DNA from 4 places in the Bradyrhizobium sp. LM2.9 genome. Region 4 is predicted to be linked to each of the others. Evidence: predicted binding sites of a transcription regulator. Region 4 holds the regulator's gene; each other region holds the start of a gene.
The links. Region 4 encodes PhoB, which activates phosphate uptake and scavenging genes when phosphate is short. Its sites were predicted from a motif close to TGTCATNNANCTGTCAT; they were not measured.
Positions count from the first base shown of each region.

Region 1: a site for PhoB is predicted at 2,377-2,393, ahead of ACVWW3_RS23885 (YdcH family protein). Genes of this name have one in related genera too.
Region 2: a site for PhoB is predicted at 2,639-2,655, ahead of phnF (phosphonate metabolism transcriptional regulator PhnF). Genes of this name have one in related genera too.
Region 3: a site for PhoB is predicted at 3,320-3,336, ahead of ugpB (sn-glycerol-3-phosphate ABC transporter substrate-binding protein UgpB). Genes of this name have one in related genera too.

Region 1 is NZ_JBSRYJ010000002.1:4,572,770-4,577,881, forward strand. It holds gene ACVWW3_RS23875 (sensor domain-containing protein) at 1-700, opposite strand, end outside; gene ACVWW3_RS23880 (NAD(P)/FAD-dependent oxidoreductase) at 903-2,018, shown strand; gene ACVWW3_RS23885 (YdcH family protein) at 2,111-2,290, opposite strand; gene ACVWW3_RS23890 (YdcH family protein) at 2,625-2,831, shown strand; gene ACVWW3_RS23895 (hypothetical protein) at 2,948-3,166, shown strand; gene ACVWW3_RS23900 (hypothetical protein) at 3,190-3,441, shown strand; gene ACVWW3_RS23905 (GGDEF domain-containing protein) at 3,444-4,181, opposite strand; gene purE (5-(carboxyamino)imidazole ribonucleotide mutase) at 4,325-4,813, shown strand; gene ACVWW3_RS23915 (5-(carboxyamino)imidazole ribonucleotide synthase) at 4,810-5,112, shown strand, end outside.
Region 2 is NZ_JBSRYJ010000002.1:5,508,287-5,513,398, forward strand. It holds partial or broken gene ACVWW3_RS28560 (alpha-D-ribose 1-methylphosphonate 5-phosphate C-P-lyase PhnJ) at 1-390, opposite strand, end outside; gene ACVWW3_RS28565 (carbon-phosphorus lyase complex subunit PhnI) at 387-1,487, opposite strand; gene phnH (phosphonate C-P lyase system protein PhnH) at 1,492-2,100, opposite strand; gene phnG (phosphonate C-P lyase system protein PhnG) at 2,105-2,569, opposite strand; gene phnF (phosphonate metabolism transcriptional regulator PhnF) at 2,689-3,417, shown strand; gene phnE (phosphonate ABC transporter, permease protein PhnE) at 3,450-4,298, opposite strand; gene phnE (phosphonate ABC transporter, permease protein PhnE) at 4,295-5,112, opposite strand, start outside.
Region 3 is NZ_JBSRYJ010000002.1:5,970,655-5,975,766, reverse strand. It holds gene ACVWW3_RS30795 (sn-glycerol-3-phosphate import ATP-binding protein UgpC) at 1-166, opposite strand, end outside; gene ugpE (sn-glycerol-3-phosphate ABC transporter permease UgpE) at 172-1,020, opposite strand; gene ugpA (sn-glycerol-3-phosphate ABC transporter permease UgpA) at 1,020-1,901, opposite strand; gene ugpB (sn-glycerol-3-phosphate ABC transporter substrate-binding protein UgpB) at 1,949-3,265, opposite strand; gene ACVWW3_RS30775 (CaiB/BaiF CoA transferase family protein) at 3,669-4,886, opposite strand; gene ACVWW3_RS30770 (organic hydroperoxide resistance protein) at 5,061-5,112, opposite strand, start outside.
Region 4 is NZ_JBSRYJ010000002.1:6,610,909-6,616,020, reverse strand. It holds gene argF (ornithine carbamoyltransferase) at 1-821, opposite strand, end outside; partial or broken gene ACVWW3_RS33865 (acetylornithine transaminase) at 821-2,024, opposite strand; gene ACVWW3_RS33860 (GcrA family cell cycle regulator) at 2,479-2,991, shown strand; gene phoB (phosphate regulon transcriptional regulator PhoB) at 3,121-3,831, opposite strand; gene phoU (phosphate signaling complex protein PhoU) at 3,847-4,563, opposite strand; gene pstB (phosphate ABC transporter ATP-binding protein PstB) at 4,575-5,112, opposite strand, start outside.

The sequences.
Region 1 (5,112 bases), 2.0 Mb from region 4:
TGTAGCGGCCATCCTCGATGCTCTTCGCGGCCACGCAGGCCGGCACGTTGTCCAGCACCGTTTCCAGGAACTGCTTGGTGGAGGCGAGCTGCCGCGACAGCCTACGCTGCTCGCTAACGTCCAGATGCGTCGCCACCGAGCCGCCGTTGGGCAGCACGAAATATTTCACCAGGATGGCCCGCCCGTCCGGCAGTTCGGTGATCAAGCCGTTGGTGCTTGCCGCCTTTTCGTAGAACTCGTCGTCGGAGGCGACGCCGAGGACGCCACGCTTGCGCCGCAACGCGAGGATGTCGGGTCCCGTCATGCCCGACCAGAGCTCTGAACGGCCGAGGCCGTAAATCTCGAGATAGCGATCGTTGCAGAAGATGACGCGCCGCTGCGCATCCGTCATCACCACGCCCTGGTTGAGATTGTTCATGGCGGAGGAGATGAAGGCATTGCGCCGCAGCTGCAGACGCCTGGTCCGGCGCAGCGAGGAATGGATCCACAGCGCGATCGCGGCGAGGAACGAGCAGATGACGACACCCGCGATCAAGGCTTCCCAGATCACGTTGGGATTGAGCTCGCCGAGATAGCTCGGCGGGGCGAAGCTGTCGGAGAGGGCAAAGGCGCGCGCAGGCGCGACGGCTGCGGCCAGGCACACGACGGCCTGCACCGCAATCGGAAGCGTGCTGCCCACGTGCCAGTTCTTCTCAGCCATCAGCCACCCGCGATTTCAACGTCGGATTGTCTGGCCTCGCCGGTTTGGATCGGGTAAACGCCTGTACGTGCAACGGAAAAATGTGACGCCAAATACGGCAATTGCCCTGACATGATAAATGCCTCCTTAACGGAAAACGCCCCCGCGCCGTCCTCCCCAGGTCTGAGGCCTCCTTCGCTTCGAGCGGACGTCCTGCACAGCCATGGATAGGGTCGACTGCGTCGTCATCGGAGCCGGCGTGGTCGGGCTCGCGGTGGCTCGAAAGCTGGCGCAGGCCGGGCGCGAGGTGATCGTGCTCGAGGAAGCCGAGGCCATCGGCACCATCACCTCCTCGCGCAACAGCGAGGTGATCCATGCCGGCATCTACTACCGCGCCGGGAGCTGGATGGCGCGCATGTGCGTCGACGGCAAGCACGCGCTCTACCGCTACTGCTCCGAGCGCGGCATCCCGCACAGGAATTGCGGCAAGCTGATCGTCGCGACCAATCCGAAAGAGACCGAGAAGCTGCAATCGATCAAGGCGCATGCCGAAGCCAATGGCGTGCTCGACATGCAGTTGCTCACGGGCGAGGCGGCATGCGCGCTGGAGCCGGCGCTTGCCTGCGATGCCGCGCTGCTGTCCCCGTCGACCGGCATCATCGACAGCCACGCCTACATGCTCTCGCTACGCGGTGAAGCCGAGGACGCGGGTGCGGCCTTCGCGTTTCACACCCCGCTGATCCGCGCCAAGGCGACCGCCGGCGTCATCGAGATCGAGGCGGGCGGCGAAGCGCCGATGACGCTGCAATGCAGCCTCCTCGTCAACGCCGCGGGGCTCTCGGCGACCACGGTAGCGCGCAACATCGACGGCATGCCGCTGGACCGGATTCCGCGGGCCTACCTCGCCAAGGGAAACTACTTCAGCTGCAATGCGAGGGCGCCGTTCTCGCGCCTGATCTATCCGGTGCCCGAGCCCGGCGGGCTAGGGGTGCACCTGACGCTGGACATGGCAGGGCAGGCACGCTTCGGCCCTGACGTCGAATGGATCGAGACGATCGACTACGAGGTCGACCCGTCACGCGCCGAGCGCTTCTACCCGGCGATCCGCAAATACTGGCCGACGCTGCCTGACGACGCGCTCATGCCGAGCTATTCGGGCATCCGCCCGAAGATCGTGCCGCCGGCGGTGGCCACGCAGGATTTCTTGATGCAGGGCCCGCGCGATCACGGCGTCGAAGGCCTGGTCAATCTGTTCGGCATCGAGTCGCCCGGATTGACGTCATCGCTCGCGATCGCGGATCACGTCGCCGAACTCGCAGGGCTCGGTCTCGCGCAATGATTGCGCGGCGCGCACCTTGCCGCAAGGATGAGCGCACAGGCTCTCACCCCTGCGTGAAAGGGTACGATCAATTTTACGCTATTACGGGGTTACTAGTGGAGCGTGTCGCCGTGCCTGAGACGCTCGATCTGGTCCTTGACCATCAACTTCCGGCGCTTCAACTCAACAATTTGCAGGTCGTCTGTTGAAAGGTGCACGAGAGCTTCGTGCAGTTCGTTTTCGAGAACTTTGTGCTTCCGCTCCAATTCAACGAGATGTGCCTGAATTGTCATTCGAAACCTCCTCGGTAGTTTGAACCTTTAGGATTCGATCCGGACAAGGAAGTCTACATCACCGATTCGTTCTGTCGATGGGTATCCGTCGTCGCACCGTCATTTTTGAAAATTCATATGTAACGAAGCGTGAGCAAGGGAACCACGCGGGAAAAATCCATGATATCAACGTGCTTGCGCAGCGCCGTCGCAAGCCGCAGAAATATGTCGCGGGAGATCGGCGAGCGACGGTCGCAGATCGCTTGCGATCACGCCGCGCAAGGACGATAATTTCCACAGGGCATCCACAGCCTTAATCTCTCTCACGCCTATCGGTTTTTCGGCCACCGCAAACATGACCAATGAAGACGAGCGCGAACTCGAATCCGAGCTCGCCCGGTTGCACCAGGAACACCGAGATCTCGATGCGGCGATCGATGCACTGCATCAATCGCCCGCCCCCGACCTGTTGCGGTTACAGCGGCTGAAGAAACGCAAGCTGTTGTTGCGCGACCGTATCGCGTTCATCGAAGATCAGATCACGCCGGACATCATCGCCTGATCCACAGGGAATGGCTTTGCGGCGGCCCGCCGCACGTGAATCCGCTTGACTCCAAAGGAACAAAATAAGAACATTTTGGCACCGAGCGCCCCAGGAAAATGCCAAGGAAAACGCAGATGACGGCAACCGCCCTTCTCGACAACAGCCATTATGAACAAGCCTGCGATCAGGCGATCGCCATGTGCGACGGCAATCTGCGCAGCACCATCAAGGCGCTGATCATGGCCAATGAATATCTGGAGGCCGAGCTCGAAGAATTGCGGGCGGCGATTTCCGCCGGCTGCATTCCGGAGTCCTCACGCAGCACGATGCGGAGCAAGAGCAGCGCCGCCTGAGCTGTCAGCTATCGGAGCCGACCATGTCCGATGTCACCTATTACGTAGCATTACCCTTCCTGACCGACGACGACGGATCGCCGGTCGCAGGTGCGGCCGAAGAATGCCAGACCTCGGCGGCCGCGTTACGGCGCGCCGAAATTATGTCGCACAGCGCCGGCCACATCGGCGCGGTCGCGTTCAGCCGCAGCGGCAATCCCATGACCGGCGAATTCGGTGACGCCAAACTGCTCCGCCGCTTCGGCAATGTACCGGAAGACCTCGGCACGCTCTGAAATCAGCTGCTGACGAGCCTGATGCCCGGTTCATGCCGCCGGTGCGCCTTGCGCACATACATGGCGGCATCGGCCTCCTCCAGCGCGCGCGCGGCGTCGGACTGCATGCCAAGCAGGGCGACGCCGGCAGAGGCGCCCGCGCTCACGTGCTGACCGTGGAACACAAAGGACAATTCGTCGATGGCCTCCTCGAAGGCCGCGGCCTTCGCCTTGGCGTCGGTCTCGCTGAGATTCCAGAGCAGCAGCGCGAACTCGTCGCCGCCGAGCCGGCCGACCACGTCCGAGGCGCGGATCTGCCGCGCCAGCGTTGTGGCAATCGCCTTCAGCACCTCGTCGCCGGCGGCATGGCCGAAGGAATCGTTGATCGGCTTCAACCGATCGACGTCGAGCACGATCAGCGCGCCGCTGGCGCGGTAACGCTTCATGTAGGCGACGGCGCGCGCGAGCTCGCGCTCGAAGCCGCGCCGGTTCGGAATCTCGAGCAGGAAGTCGGTGTCGGCGGCGGCTTCGAGTTCCGCGACCCGCCGCAGCGCCCCCTTGAGCTTGCTCCGGAGGTTGCGGATGGCCGTCTTGATGGCCGTCTTAGCTCCGTCATCGGCCGACGCTTCGCGCCCCGACGGTTTGATCGAACGCCTGGCCGGGCGCTTGGCCGGGCTTTTGGGGGCAGCTTTGGCGCGGCTGGCGCTGGTCTTCAGGCCCTTTTTAGCCTTCGCAGCGCTCGCCGTTTTTGGTTTCTTCATGGGCATCCTGCTCAATGAAGGCTTGCGGGGATATTCACCAAGACAGGATAGTGCATTCGCTTCTCCTTGCCACCGCCTTGCGAGCCGCCGGCCGGAACCGTTAATCTGGCCTATCTTTCTGTTTTTCGAGCACAATTGACGTCATGACCGCGCCGATCGCCGTTATCATGGGAAGCCAGTCGGACTGGGACACGATGCGGCATGCCGCCGACACGCTTGCAGCGCTCGGCGTTGCCGCCGATACCCGCATCGTTTCGGCCCACCGCACCCCCGACCGGCTGTTTGCGTTCGCCAAGGGCGCCAAGGTGGCCGGTTACAAGGTCATCATCGCCGGCGCGGGTGGCGCTGCGCACCTGCCCGGCATGGCGGCGGCGCTGACGGAACTGCCCGTGTTCGGCGTTCCCGTCGAATCCAGGACGCTCAGGGGCATTGATTCGCTCTATTCGATCGTCCAGATGCCTGCGGGCATCCCGGTCGGGACCCTCGCCATCGGCAAGGCCGGCGCCATCAATGCGGCGCTGCTGGCGGCTGCCGTGCTGGCCTTGTCCGACCCGGCCTTGGCCGATCGCTTGGCCGCCTGGCGCAAGGCGCAGACCGAGGCGGTTGCCGAGCGTCCGGAGGACAAGGCGTGACTGACGCAAAGCAGGTGAAGCTGAAGCCCGGCGACACCATCGGCATCCTCGGCGGCGGACAATTGGGGCGGATGCTGGCCATGGCGGCGGCCCGGCTCGGCCTGCGCTGCCAGGTGTTCTCGCCCGATCCGGACTCGCCGGCCTTCGACGTCGTCCTGAACGCGACCTGCGCCGAATATGCCGACGTCGAAGCGCTCGAGCTGTTCGCCAACGACGTCGATGTCATCACCTATGAATTCGAGAACGTGCCGTCCGCGGCCGCGATGGTGCTGGATGCGCGGCGCCCCGTGCTGCCCAAC
Region 2 (5,112 bases), 1.1 Mb from region 4:
AAGGGCTCTGGAATCGGCACCTGATAGACCAGCACCTGATTCTCGTGCAGCGACGTCTCCGGGATGCGGTGACGGGTCTGGATCACGGTTGCATCTTCCGTCGCCTGTGGTCGTGGCGACGCCGGCGGTCTTGGCAAAGAACTTTCGGATCGAGATCGCATTGGTGGTGTCGTCGGAGCCCTGGTCGATCACCTTCAGCACGTCCTGGGGGCCGAGGATCGCAGCGGTCACCTGCACGCCGCCGGTACCCCAGCCATAGGGCATCGGCATTTCACGGCTGGCGAACGGCACCTGATAGCCCGGGATCGCGATCGCCTTGAGGATCGCGCGGCGAATCATCCGCTTGGTCTGTTCGTCGAGATAGGCAAAATTGTAGGCGGGCGCGTTCATTCCGCGGCCTCCTTCATGGCGTTGGCATTGGCATCGGCGAATTCCTGGCGCAGCTTGCGCAACAGGCCGAGCTCGGACTGGAAGTCGACATAATGCGGCAGCTTCAGATGCTCGACGAAGCCGGTCGCCTGGACGTTGTCCGAATGCGACATCACGAATTCTTCATCTTGCGCCGGGGCGAGGGCCTCTTCGTCGAGTTCGCGCGCGCGCAACGCGCGGTCGACCAGCGCCATCGACATGGTCTTGCGCTCGCTCTGGCCAAAGGCAAGGCCATAACCGCGGGTGAAGCACGGCGCTTCCGTCGCAGAGCCCTTGAACTGGTTGACCATCTGGCACTCGGTCAGCTCGATCGAGCCGAGCGGCACGGCGAAGCCGACGTCTTCCGCCGAGAATTCGACCTCGACCTCGCCGAAGCGGATCTCGCCGGCGAAGGGATGATTGCGGCCGTAGCCGCGCTGGGTGGAATAGCCCATCGCCAGCAGAAAACCTTCGTCGCCACGCGCGAGGTTCTGCAGGCGCAGGTCACGATCCGCGGGAAAGTTCAGCGGCTCGCGGGTGAGGTCGCCGACGCTGGCGCCTTCCTCGGCCTGCGGCGAGGATTCGATCAGGCCGTCGCGGCCGAGAATGTCGGTCACCCGCGGCGTTGGCGCTGTCGATGCTTCGGCCGTCGCCGGCGCTTCCGGCACAAAACCTTCGGCGAGCGAGGGATCGAGCAGGCGGTGGGTATAATCGAAGGTCGGGCCGAGGATCTGGCCGCCGGGAATGTCCTTGAACGTCGAGGACACCCGCCGCTGCACCCGCATCGCGCCGGTCTCGACCGGCTCGCTGGCGCCGAAGCGCGGCAGCGTGGCGCGGAAGGCGCGGACCAGGAAGATCGCCTCGATCAGATCGCCGCGCGCCTGCTTGATTGCGAGCGCCGCGAGCTCGCGGTCATAGAGCGAGCCTTCGCTCATGACGCGGTCCACGGCGAGGCCAAGCTGCTCCGAGATCTGGTCGAGGGAAATTTCCGCAACACTTTGGTCGCCGCGCCGTGCACTGGCGAGCAGGCGATGGGCGTTCTCGATGGCGCGTTCGCCGCCTTTGACTGCGACATACATGCGGCTAGCTTCCTTTGTTCACGACACGCGTGGTGCGGGGGATCGCAACCACGGCGTCCTCGGCGACCAGCACCACATCGGTGCCGCGCGGAAACAGCGTCTCATTGACGCGCAGGCGCTCGAACAGGTCGAACGGCCTGATCGAGGCCTGGAGCGTCGCGACACCGTTGATGCCGGGGCCGCGCAGCTCGAAGCTGCGCCCCGAGTCTAGGCTCTCGACCTGAAGGATCAACGTGGTCGAACGATCCGGATATTCGCTGGTGCCGAGCGCGAAGCGCTCGAGCGAAGGCAGTGCTCCGCCGTCGCTGATCAGCGCGAAGCCTGCGATCGAGGAATCCTGCACCACCGGCGCGCCGGTGTGGAACTTCAGCCATTTTGTCACGTCGGTGCTTTCCGACATGCGCGCATCGAGCCAGAGCGGCGTGTCGTGGTCGAACAGCGTCAGCGCGATCGCCGCGGTGCCGCGCATCATTATATGAGGCGCTCCTGATGTCGGCACGATGCGCTGGACCGACCCCGGCCGCGCCATCGCGTCCATGACCGAACGAAAGGTCGATTGCGCCGACAGCACCTTGTCGGCGAACCCCGGCGGCAGTTCCGTAATCGTAGTCATGATCTCACCCTTCACCGCGCACCATGGTGTAGAAATCAACCTTCGTCGCGGCGGTCTCGGCCGCCGCGTGCTTACGCCTGACCATAAGCTGCTCACGCAACGGCGCGATAATTTCCCGCTCCACCGCGCCGCCGAAATCGCTGGACTGCACCAGCGCATCGCACAGCGCGATCAGCCGCGCCTTCTCACCGTCGCGACCAAGCGTGTAACCGAAGCCGACCTCGCCGCTCGCGAGCCTGATCGCGGCGCGCGACACCGTGGCTTCGCCGAGATTGAACGGCGCACCGTCGCCGCCGACCCGGCCCCGCAGCATGACGAGGCCATTTTCCGGCGCACGCAAATCCTGATACGCCGGCAGGGCGAGAGCGCGGAGGCGGGCGGCGATCTCGCCCGCCTCCGCGTGCGCCAGCACGGCCATTGCGGCCTTGCGCCGGGCTTGCTGATTGTTGTGCTGGGTCACCAAATCCACCGAACCTGTTTGCCGAACTTGTCGAATCCAAGTTGTCTATGATACTAGACAACTTGATACGGGAGCGCCATGACTGTTTCGTGACAAGGGCGTGATTTCTGGAGTAGCTTCCCGGCCACATGAGCATTCAGGACACAGCCTCCTCGGGCGTCGCGTTGTGGCGCCTCGTTGCCGACGGCATCGAGCGCGGCATTGCCGACGGCCGCTTTGCGGCCGGCGACAAGCTGCCGGGCGAGATGGAGATCGCCGAAACCTATCGCGTGAACCGCCACACCGTGCGGCGCGCGCTGGCCGCGCTTGCCGAGCGCGGCATCGTGCGGGCGGAGCGCGGCAGCGGAACCTATGTCGAGGCGCAGAAGCTCGCCTATCCGCTGCGCTCGCGGACCCGCTTCTCCGAGATCGTCGGCGCGGATGGCCGCGAACCGCATGGCCGGTTGATCGAAGCGTCCGATGATGCCGCGACCCGCGAACTCGCGCGGGAACTTGGATTGAAGGCCGGCGCACCACTGGTGCGGATCGAAGCGATGCGCCTCGCCGACCGCACGCCGATCTGCGTCTCCACCACCTGGCTGTCGGCGGAATTGTTTCCGGGGGCGGGCAATGTATTCGCCGCGACGCGCTCGATGACGAAACTGCTCGAGCATTACGGCGTCCGCGACTATCGGCGCGGCGCGACCCGCATCACCGCCGGCATCGTCGACGCAACCGACGCCGCACGGCTCGATCTGGCGCTGGGACGGCCGATCCTGGTGGTCGACGCGACCGACCATGACCTCGACGGCAAGCCGCTGGTCACCAAGCATTCGCGCTTCGCCGCCGAGCGGGTGGAGTTTCTGGTGGAGTCGTAGCAACCATGAAATGGACGCTACGGTGTCTGCGATTAAGCCACCGCCCTTCGCCCGATGATGGCGAAGCGCAGCTTGCTTGAGACGAAATCGATCGCGGCGACCGCGACCAGAATCATCAGGATCAGGAACGACACCTTCTGCCATTCCAGCACCCGGATCTGCTCGGCAAGCTGGAGCCCGATGCCGCCGGCGCCGACGATGCCGATGATGGTGGCCGAGCGCGTATTCGACTCGATGAAATAGAGTACCTGGCCGGCGATGACCGGCAGGACCTGCGGCAACAAACCGAAACGGATCTCGTGCATCGCACTGCCGCCGGACGCGCGGATGCCTTCGACCTGCTTCTGGTCGGCGCCCTCGATCGCCTCCGAGAACAGTTTTCCGAAGGCGCCGAAATCGGACACCGCTATGGCGAGCACGCCGGCAAACGGGCCGAGCCCGACCACGTTGATCCACACCAGCGCCCAGATCAGCGTATCGACGCCGCGGATCGAATCCAGGAAACGTCGCACCGGGAAGCGCAGAATGCTCGACGGCACCACGTTGCGGGCGGCCAACAGGCTGACCGGAAGCGCGAACACGGCAGCAAGCGTCGTGCCGAGCAGCGCGATCGACAGCGTCTCGCCCAGCGCCTTCAGATAGATCGGCAGCGACGAGCCGGGATCCGGCGGGATCATCATCAGGCTGATCCAGCCGAGCTGGTTGAGGCCCGCGAAGAACCGCGACGGCGAGAAATCGAGATCGACGAGGCCGTAGACCAGGATTGCGAACGCCGCGACGATCATCGCCGGCATCGCAAGCCGCGCGGAGGCCGGCCGGTCGAACATTTCAGGATAGCGCGCGCGAAGCGCTGCGGTGTCGATCTCCTGCCGCCCCGTCACGTCCGCGTCTCCCTGCCGAACAGCCGGCCGCGCAGCCAGCCGGTGCTGATGTCGATGACGAAGACCGCGACGATGATGGTGAGCAGGATCGCGCTGACGTCCGAGTAATAGAACTTGCGGATGGCGACGACGAGCTCCTGGCCGATGCCGCCGGCGCCGACGAAACCCATCACCGAGGCTTCCCGGACATTGACCTCGAAGCGCAGCAGCGCGTAGCTGGCATAGCCCGCGGTCACCTGCGGCACGACGGCAAAGCGCATGCAGGAGAGCCAGCTCGCACCGGTCGAGCGGATGCCTTCGACCGGCCTCATGTCGGCGTTCTCGACGATCTCCGAGAACAGTTTTCCGAGCGCGCCTGTGGAGTGGATCGCGATCGCGAGCACGCCGGCCATCGGCCCGAGCCCGAAGGCGATCACGAAGATCAGCGCGAAGACGATACCGGGCACGGTGCGGGCGAATTCGAGCAGGCGGCGCACCGTGAAGCGCAGCCAGGGCGACGGCGAGGTGTTTTCGGCCGCGAAGAAGTTGAGCGCGAAAGCGAACGTTGCACCGATCAGCGTGCCTACATAGGAGATCAACAGCGTCTCGCCGAGCATCCTCAGCCATTTGCGCCAGCCCCACAGCCACTCGCCGACATCGGTCCAAACCCGCTGGCCATTGTCGAGCGCGAAGATGCGGTCGAAATAGCTGAGGAAATTGCCGTAATGCGCGAACAGGGTGCGCAGGTTCACTTCCGCGCCGATCGCGGCAAGAAACAGTGCTGCGGCGAAGATCACGGCTCCAAACAGGAGTCGGAGCCGCTTGCGCGCGACCG
Region 3 (5,112 bases), 640 kb from region 4:
CGGTTTCGAGGCCCGCGACCATGCGCAGCAATGTCGACTTGCCGCAGCCGGAGGGACCGACCAGCACGCAGAACTGTCCGTCGCCGACATCGACGTTGACGCCCTTGATGGCCTCGATGCCGCCGGGATAGGTCTTGCGGACGTTGCGCAGGGTAACGTTAGCCATGGGATTTACTTTTCCGTCTCCACGAGTCCGCGCACGAACAATTTCTGCATGGCGACGACGACGAACACCGGCGGCAGCATCGCCAGCACGGCTGTCGCCATCACGATCGGCCATTCGGTCAGCGCGTCGGTGGTGGTGATCATCTTGCGGATGCCGACCTGGATGGTCTGCATGTCGTCGCGCGTGGTGATCAGCAGCGGCCAGAGATACTGATTCCAGCCGAGGATGAAGAGGATCACGAACAGCGCCGCCATGTTGGTGCGCGACAGGGGCAGCAGCGTATCCCAGAAGAAGCGCAGGGGACCGGCGCCGTCGATGCGCGACGCCTCCAGCAGCTCGTCCGGCACGGTCATGAAGAACTGGCGAAACAGCAGCGTCGCGGTGGCTGAGGCGATCAGCGGCAGCGCCAGGCCGGCATAGCTGTCGAGCATGTGGAGGTCCGCGACGATCTTGTAGGTCGGATAGATCCGCACCTCGACCGGCAGCATCAGGGTGATGAAGATGATCCAGAAGATCGGCATCCGGAACGGAAAGCGGAAATACACGATCGCATAGGCCGAGATGATCGAGATCGCGATCTTGCCGACCGCGATCAGCAGCGCCATCACCAGCGAGTTCAGCATCATGTTGCCGACGGGCTCGCGGGTCGAGCCGCTCGTGCCGACAAAGATGGTCTGGTAGTAGACCTCGAAGAAATGGCCGCCCGGCAGCAGCGACATCTGCCCGTTCGCGATCAGCGCGTTGTCCTGGGTCGAGGCGACGAACGCGATGTAGACCGGGAAGGCGACGATCGCGATCCCGATCCACAAAATGGCGTGAGCGACGTAGCGCCGAAAGCCCTCTTCCTCGACCATCAGTAGGTCACCTTGCGTTCGACGAAGCGAAACTGGATTCCGGTCAGCACGATCACCATGACCATCAGGATCACCGATTGCGCCGCGGAGCTGCCGAGATTGCCGCCGAGCAGGCCGTCGGAATAGACCTTGTAGACCAGCGTCACCGTCGACGTTCCCGGACCGCCGCGGGTCATGGTGTCGATGATGCCGAACGTGTCGAAGAAGGCGTAGACGATGTTGACGACCAGCAGGAAGAAGATCGTGGGCGACAACAGCGGGAAGGTCACGGTCCAGAAGCGCCGCATCGGACGCGCGCCGTCGATCGCGGCTGCCTCGAACACGCTCTTCGGAATCGCTTGCAGGCCGGCGAGAAAGAACAGGAAATTATATGAGATCTGCTTCCACGCGGCGGCAAGGATGATCAGCGCCGCGGCCTGGTCGCCGTCGAGCAGCGGATTCCAGTCGATGCCGGCTTCGCGCAGATAGCGCGAGAGCACGCCGAGCGAGGGATGCAGCATGAAGATCCAGAGCACGCCGACGACGGGCGGCGCGACGGCGTAGGGCCAGATCAGCAGCGTGCGATACAGCGAGCCGCCGCGCATCGGCTTGTCCGCCATGACCGCCAGCAGCAGGGCCACGGAGAGCGAAGAGACCGCGATCGCGAACGAGAAGAAGAAGGTCCGGACGATCGCCTCGAAATAGGCGGCGTCACTGAAGAGATCGAGATAATTGTCGAACCAGACGAAGCTGGTCGAGAGACCGAAGGCGTCCTGGAGCAGGAAGGACTGAATGACAGCCTGCGCAGCCGGCCAGTAGAAAAAGATCAGGACGATCGCAAGCTGCGGCGCAACCAGCGCGTAGGGCAATAGCCTTGATTGGAAAATGGCTTGCTTCTGCATGATGTCAGCTGAGCGGCAGGCCGGGTCGCGACCTGCCGCTCATCGCCTCACTTGACGGCGGTCTTTTCGAACTGACGCAGCATCGTGTTGCCGCGCTCGACGGCGGCATCGAGCGCCTGCTTGGCGGTCTTCTTGCCAGCCAGCGCCTGCTCGATCTCTTCCGACCAGACGTCACGCAGCTGAACCATGTTGCCGAGGCGCAGACCGCGCGAATTCTCGGTCGGCTCCTTGTTGGTCAGCTCGAGCAGCGGGGTCTCGAGGTAGGGCTGGTCCTTGTAGAAACCTTCTTCCTTCGCCTTGGCGTAGGCCGCCTTGGTGATCGGCAGATAGCCCGAGGCCTTGTGGATGTAGATCTGGCGGTCGGTGTCAGAGAGGAATGTCATGAACTTCGCAATGCCCTTGTACTCGTCGGCCGACTTGCCGCCCATGACCCAGAGCGAGGCGCCGCCGATGATCGAGTTCTGCGGCGCGCCCTTGACGTCCGGATAATACGGCATCGGCGCCGCGGTGAAGTTGAACTTGGCCTGCGCCTTGACGTTGCCGAAGAAGGCCGACGAGGTCAGGTAGATCGCGCACTCACCCGAAGTGAAGCGGCCTTCGCCTGTGTTGGTGCGACCGGCGTAGTCGTAAGTCTTGTCTTTTTGCAGCTCGACCAGCTTCTCGAGATGCTTGACCTGGAGCGGACCGTTGAACTCGAGCTTGGTGTCGAAGCCGTCGAGGCCGTTGGCTTTGCTGGAGAGCGGCACGTTGTGCCAGGCCGAGAGCTGTTCGAGATTGACCCAAGTGACCCAGGAGTTGGAGAAGCCGCAGGTCGGATGGCCGTTGTCGTGGAGCTTCTTGGCGGCTGCGAACGTCTCGGGCCAGGTCTTCGGGATCTCGACGCCGACCTTCTTGAGCTCGTCGAGGTTCACCCACATGACGGTCGACGACGAGTTGAAGGGGAACGACAGCATCTCGCCCTTGGAGGTCGAGTAATAGCCGCTGATCGCGGGCAGATAGGCCTTGGGATCGAATTTCTCGCCGGCCTCGGCCATCAGCTTGTAGACGGGCTTCACGGCGCCGGTCGCCGCCATCATGGTCGCGGTGCCGACTTCGAAGACCTGCATGATGTGGGGCGCGTTGCCGGCGCGGAAGGCCGCGATGCCGGCGTTCATCGTATCGGCGTAGTTGCCCTTGTAGGTCGGGATCACCTTGTAGTCGCTCTGCGCCGCGTTGAAGTCGGTGGCGAGCTTGACGATGACGTCGTTGTTGGCGCCGGTCATCGCGTGCCACCACTGGATTTCGGTCACGGCCAAGGCCGGCGAGGCCGACATTCCAACCGTGAGTGCAACAGCGGCAGCCGCTCCAAAGTATCGAAGAGCCATCAAGTAAACCTCCCTTGGGCCGTCAAAAATGATCGCTTGCGCTAGCAGCGCCATATGACGTTCACATGACTGTGTAAGCGGCCGAAACGAAAGCGGCAAGCGCTGGAAAAGGGAAGCAGGCAAATAGGCGAATGCGGAGCGGGCAGGTTTCTTCGTTCGCGGTGCAGCATTCGGGAGTGATGGGTTGGGTCGCTGCGTCGTCAGCAGAATAGCGCGAGGCAGACGCGCGGCCCGCGGGCTCCAAGCTCTCCCGCTTGCGGGAGAGGTTGGCGCAACGCGCCGGGTGAGGGCTCTCTCCTCTTGAGTCTCACTGCGGAGGCACCCTCTCCCCAACCCTCTCCCGCAAGCGGGCGAGGGAGCGCACCTTCCTTGCGGCGCGTTGTCAGTTCAATAGCGTCACGCCTCAGCGCTTGCGCTCGGGGCCGCAGACCGTGCCCTGCTCGACCATCGCGTCGATCTCGGGCTTGGAGTAGCCGAACTCGCCCAGCACCTCGGCCGAGTGCTGGCTGAATTTCGGCGGCAGGCGGCGCAGGCTCGGTTTGCTGCGATCAAGCCGGATCGGCGACGCCACGCCCTTGTACCAGTCCTTCTCGATGATATCGCCGCGGGCGATCGTATGCGGGTTGGTCAGCGCCTGGTCGATCTTCTGCACGGGGCCCGCGGGAAGGCCCGCGGCAAGCAGGCGATTGCACAGTGGCTCGGCCTCGTGCTGGCTGAACACGGCGGCAAGCTCGGCGCGCAGCGCTTCCCGATTGGCGATGCGGTCCTTGTTGCGGGCAAAGCGCGGATCGGTGCCGAGCTCGGGCTTGCCGATCTCCTTGGCGAGCTTGCGGAAGGTGCCGTCATTGCCGACGCCGATGAAGATGTCGTCGGTCTTGGTCGGGAAGATCGCGTAAGGCACGAGGTTGGGATGCTCGTTGCCGGTCAGCGACGGCGGCTTGCCATGCATGAAATAATTCGCGGTGTGCGGATGCATGATGGCGAGGCCGGTCTCGTACAGCGTCGTCTCCAGGAACTGGCCCTGGCCCGAGCGCTGCCGCTCCGACAGCGCCATCAGGATGCCGATCGCCGCATAGAGGCCGGTGCCGATGTCGACCAGCGGCACGCCGATCCGCATCGGTCCGCTCTCGGGCGAGCCGGTCGCCGCGATCATGCCGGTCATGGCCTGGATGATGGCGTCATAGCCGGGATTGCCGCCGCGCGGGCCGTCGGCACCGAAGCCGCAGATCCGGCAATGCACCAGGCGCGGGAATTTCTCGCGCAGCACCTCGCTGCCGATGCCCCATTTCTCCAGCGTGCCCGGCTTGAAGTTTTCGATCAGGACGTCGGCGCTTTCCAGCATCTTGAGCAGCACGAGGCGGCCGCCCTCGGAGGCGAGGTCGAGGCCGATCGAGCGCTTGTTGCGGTTGATGCCGATGAAATAGGCGGCGTCTTCCTCGTGGAAGGGAGGGCCCCAGTCGCGCACCTCGTCGCCTGCGGGCGGCTCGACCTTGATCACGTCGGCTCCGTGGTCGGCGAGGATCTGGGTGCAATAGGGACCGCCGAGCACGCGCGTGAGATCGATGACGCGCAGGCCGCTCATTGCGCCCGTGGCAGCTCCGGAACTGGCGGCTTCAGTCATGCCTTCGCTTCCCCTGTGTCCATATTGATCACAGGCCTAGCGAGGTTCGTCTGAGCCAGCAATGGCTTGTTGCGGAGGGCCGCATGCGCCCCGGCTGCGCCATCCCGCAGAATGGCAAATCAAACGGAACCGGCCGGCCCGAGGAGAATCCGGGCCAGCCAATCCCCCCTGCGATCAGACGACCGTCAGGCGGACGTCGACATTGCCGCGCGTCGCGTTGGAATAG
Region 4 (5,112 bases):
TCGCCGCGATGGGCGGGCAGGCAGTGCATGAACAGCGCATCGGGCTTGGCCAGCGACATCAGCTGGGCGTTGACCTGATAGGGCTTGAGCACGTTGTGGCGATGCTCGCCTTCCTTGTCGCCCATCGACACCCAGGTGTCGGTGACGACACAATCGGCGCCGCGCACGGCGGCTTCGGCATCGCTGCCGAGCATGATCGGCGCTCCGGTCGCCTTGATGAAATCGCGCATCGCCTTTTTCGGCGCGAGCTCCGGGGGCGTCGCGACGTTGAGCTGGAACTTGAAGCGTTCGGCGGCGTGCGCCCAGGAGGCGAGCACGTTGTTGTCGTCGCCGGTCCAGGCCACAGTCCTGCCCTCGATCGGGCCGCGATGCTCCTCATAGGTCATGAGATCAGCCATCACCTGGCAGGGATGCGAACGCCGCGTCAGGCCGTTGATGACAGGAACGGTGGCGTTCGCCGCGAGCTCGAGCAGGGCATCGTGATTGAGAATGCGGATCATGATGGCGTCGACATAGCGCGACAGCACGCGCGCGGTGTCGGCGATGGTCTCGCCGCGGCCGAGCTGCATCTCCGCGCCGGTGAGCATGATGGGTTCGCCGCCGAGCTGGCGCATGGCGACATCGAACGACACCCGCGTCCTCGTCGAGGGGCGCTCGAAAATCATCGCCAGCGTCTTGCCTTCAAGTGGCTTGACCGGCTGATGCGCCTTCTGCTTCGCCTTCATCGCGGAGGACGCAGCCAGCATGCTCTTGAGCTCCGACAGCGGCAGCGCGTCGATATCGAGGAAGTGCTTCGGTGCTTTATTGGGCGACTTGCTCATCAGCTTGCCGCCCGCTTGTTGCCGGACAACGCGGTGCAGGCGCGTTCGAGCCGCCCAACGCTGTCCTCGATCTCGGCTTCGGTGACGATCAAAGGCGGCAGGAAACGTACGACATTGTCGCCGGCGCCGACGGTGAGCAGCTTTTCGTCGCGCAAGGCTGCAACGAGATCGCCTGAAGGCACCACGGCCTTGATGCCGATCAGCAGGCCCTCGCCGCGCACTTCGCTGACGACATCGCTATGACGATCGATCACGGAGGCGAGCTTCTGCTTGAGCAGCAGCGACATTCTCTGCACGTGGTCGAAGAAAGCCGGGCTTGAGCATGACGTCGAGCACGGCGTTCGCAGCCGAAATCGCGAGCGGATTGCCGCCGAAGGTCGAGCCGTGCGAGCCGGGCCCCATGCCAGCCGCCGCATCCGCGGTCGCCAGCACTGCGCCGATCGGAAAGCCACCGCCGAGCGCCTTCGCCAGCGACATCACATCGGGCGTCACGCCGAGACGGCGGTGTGCGAACAGATCGCCGGTGCGGCCCATGCCGGTCTGCACCTCGTCGAACGCGAGCAGCAAGCCCTTGTCGTCGCAGAGCTGGCGCAGTGCCTTGAGGAAGGCCGGGGTTGCCGAGCGCACGCCGCCCTCGCCCTGGATCGGCTCGATCAGGATGCCGGCGGTCTGCGGACCGATCGCTTTCTTCACGGCCTCGATATCGCCATGCGGGATTTGGTCGAAGCCATCCATCGGCGGACCAAAACCTTCCAGATATTTTGCAGATCCCGTCGCGGCCAGCGTCGCCAGCGTGCGGCCGTGGAACGCGCCTTCGAAGGTGATGATGCGGTAACGTTCCGGATGCCCTTGGGAGAAGTGATGATGGCGGACCAGCTTGATCACGCCCTCCAGCGCCTCGGCGCCGGAATTGCAGAAGAACACGAAGTCCGCAAAACTCTCATGGCAGAGGCGGTTGGCGAGCTTCTCGCCATCCGGGCTCTGGAACAGGTTCGACATGTGCCAGAGCTTCGTGGCCTGCTCCTGCAACGCTTTGACCAGCGCGGGATGGGCATGGCCGAGCGCGTTCACCGCGACACCCGAGGTGAAATCGAGATAGCGCTCGCCATTGGTCGCAATCAGCCAGCAGCCTTCGCCGCGCTCGAAACCGAGGTCGGTTCTGGCGAAAACGGGGAGCAAATGCGGCGCTGCGCTGTTGGTCATGATGTCACTTGGATGTTGCGGACGGTGTGACGCGTGCATTGCGCAACGCACCATTGACCGGCCCGGAAAACGAAACGTGCCGCCTTTTCGGGGCGGCACGTGTCACTATCTTATGCTTGGGAAGACGGGTGTCAATGCCGCCCGGAAAGCCTCGCGAAACGCTGAATCCGTAGTCTTGCGGTGCCGATTTCGCGGATTTCACCACGGAACATGTGGAAGCGAGTCGGCGGACTCTTGCGCGGGAGTCACGCCATATTGTAGCGTTTGGATTGTCAGATACGACATCTCGTGCAGTGGTTCTGATCTCTAAGTCCTTATGTACCGGCGTAAACGTTCGGGCGTTCTAGTCACGCCCGGCGAGCCTTAAGGGATTCTGGCGGCACGGGTTTTTAAAGGCTTAGGCATTCGCTGCGAGGCGCCAGGATGGCAGGCCGGCAGCGAGGGAAAGGGTGCAATGACAGTTTTGACCTGGTCCGATGATCGCGTCGAGCAGCTTAAAAAGCTCTGGGAGGCCGGACTTTCGGCCAGCCAGATCGCGGCTGAGCTCGGTAATGTGACCCGCAATGCCGTGATCGGCAAAGTGCACAGGCTCGGCCTGTCGGGTCGCGCCAAGAGCCCTTCATCGGCAGCGCCCCGGCCGCGCAAGGCGCGCCCCGCGCAGCATATGATGCGGGTGACCCGCCCGATCTCGCGCGGCAACACCGCGCTGGCACAGGCCTTCGAGGTCGAAGTGGAGGCCGAACCGGTCACCTACGACAACGTGGTGCCGATGAGCCAGCGGCTGACGCTGCTCGAGCTGAACGAGGCGACCTGCCACTGGCCGGTCGGCGATCCCTCGACCCCGGACTTCTTCTTCTGCGGCGGCAAGGCGCTGTCCGGCCTGCCCTATTGCGCACAACACTCGCGCGTCGCGTATCAGCCGGCGTCGGATCGGCGCCGCGCACCGGTGAAGCCGAGCCCGCGCTGAGCTAGCGGATTTAGCTGACTGCAAGGGCGGCGCCGTCACACGATGACGCCTCGGCCCACTTGATGTCGTCCCGGACAAGCGTGCCAAAAGCGCGTGTCGATCCGGAACGACGGCGGAGCTTGAAGCGAGTTACGCCTGCTGCTCCGCCTTGGCAAAACGATCATCCAGCGCGTAGCCGGCGCCGCGGACGGTGCGGATCGGGTCCTGCTCGCGGCCGAGATTGAGCAGCTTGCGCAGGCGGCCGATATGCACGTCGACGGTACGCTCGTCGATGTAGATGTCGCGGCCCCAGACGCTGTCGAGCAGTTGCTCGCGCGAGAACACCCGCCCCGGATGCTCCAGGAAGAACTCCAGCAGGCGATATTCGGTCGGGCCGAGATCGATCGGCCGGCCCGAGCGCGCCACGCGGCGCTTGTCGCGGTCGAGCTCGATGTCGCCAAAGGCGAGCACGGCGGCGAGCCGCTCGGGGCTTGCGCGCCGCAGCAGGCCCTTCACGCGCGCCAGGAGCTCCGGCACCGAGAACGGCTTGACGATGTAATCGTCGGCGCCGGTCGCAAGACCCCGCACCCGCTCGCTTTCCTCGCCGCGCGCGGTAAGCATGATGATCGGGAGCTGCTTGGTCTCGGGACGGGTGCGAAGCCGCCGGCACAATTCGATGCCTGACAGGCCCGGCAGCATCCAGTCGAGCACGATCAAATCGGGGATGTGCTCCTTGAGACGGGTGTCGGCGTCGTCGCCGCGCATGACCGTCTCGACGTCATAGCCGTCGCCTTCGAGGTTGTAGCGGAGAAGCTCGGTCAGGGCTTCCTCGTCCTCAACCACCATAATGCGTGCGCCCATCTCGGTCGTTGCTCCCTAGGTGTTTGGTATCGAGCTGGCGAAGGTCGTCATATCGCCCTTCGGCCGCTTGTCGGTGATTGCCTGGCCCTCGATCATGTAGAACACGGTCTCGGCGATGTTGGTGGCGTGGTCGCCGATCCGCTCGATGTTCTTGGCGCAGAACATCAAATGGATGCAGAACGAGATGTTGCGCGGATCCTCCATCATGTAGGTGAGGAGCTCGCGGAACAGCGAAGTGCAGATGGCGTCGACTTCCTCGTCGCCCTTCCACACCGCCATCGCCGCCGGCAAATCATGCGCGGCATAGGCGTCCAGCACCGACTTGACCTGCTGCTGCACGAGGTCGGTCATGTGCTCCAGGCCGCGGAACAGCTTGAGCGGATGGAAATCCGTCTCCAGCGCCGCGACGCGCTTGCCCATGTTCTTGGCGAGGTCGCCGATGCGCTCGAGATCGGTCGCGACGCGCATGGCACCGACGATCTCGCGCAGATCGACCGCCATCGGCTGACGGCGGGCGATGGTGAGCACGGCGCGCTCCTCAATGCGCTTCTGCAGCGCGTCGAGCTCGATGTCGATGGTGACGACGCGCTGGCCGAGCGGAACGTCACGGCGGATCAGCGCGTCGACGGAATCGACGATCATGCGCTCGGCGATGCCGCCCATCTCGGCAACCAGCCGGGTGAGTTCCTGGAGGTCGGTGTCGAAGGCCTTTGCGGTATGTTCAGAACCCATGTCGCGTCTCCTCAGCCGAACCGGCCGGTGATGTAATCCTGCGTGCGCCGGTCGGTCGGCGACGTAAAGATCTTGTTGGTGTCGTCGAACTCGATCAGCTCGCCGAGATACATGAAGGCGGTCTTGTCGGAGACGCGCGCCGCCTGCTGCATGTTGTGGGTGACGATCGCGATCGTGTAGTCCTCGGAGAGCTCCTGGATCAGCTCCTCGACCTTGGCGGTCGAGATCGGGTCGAGCGCCGAGCAGGGTTCGTCGAACAGGATCACCTCGGGCCGCACCGCGACGGTGCGGGCGATGCAGAGGCGTTGCTGCTGGCCGCCGGAGAGCGACAGGCCGGAGGCGTTGAGCTTGTCCTTGACCTCGTTCCACAGCGCGCCGCCGCGCAGCGCCTTCTCGACCCGGCCGTCCATCTCGGACTTTGATATCTTCTCGTAGAGACGGATGCCGAACGCGATGTTTTCGTAGATCGTCATCGGGAACGGCGTCGGCTTCTGGAACACCATGCCGACGCGGGCGCGCAGCAAATTGAGGTCCAGCCTGGGGTCGAGG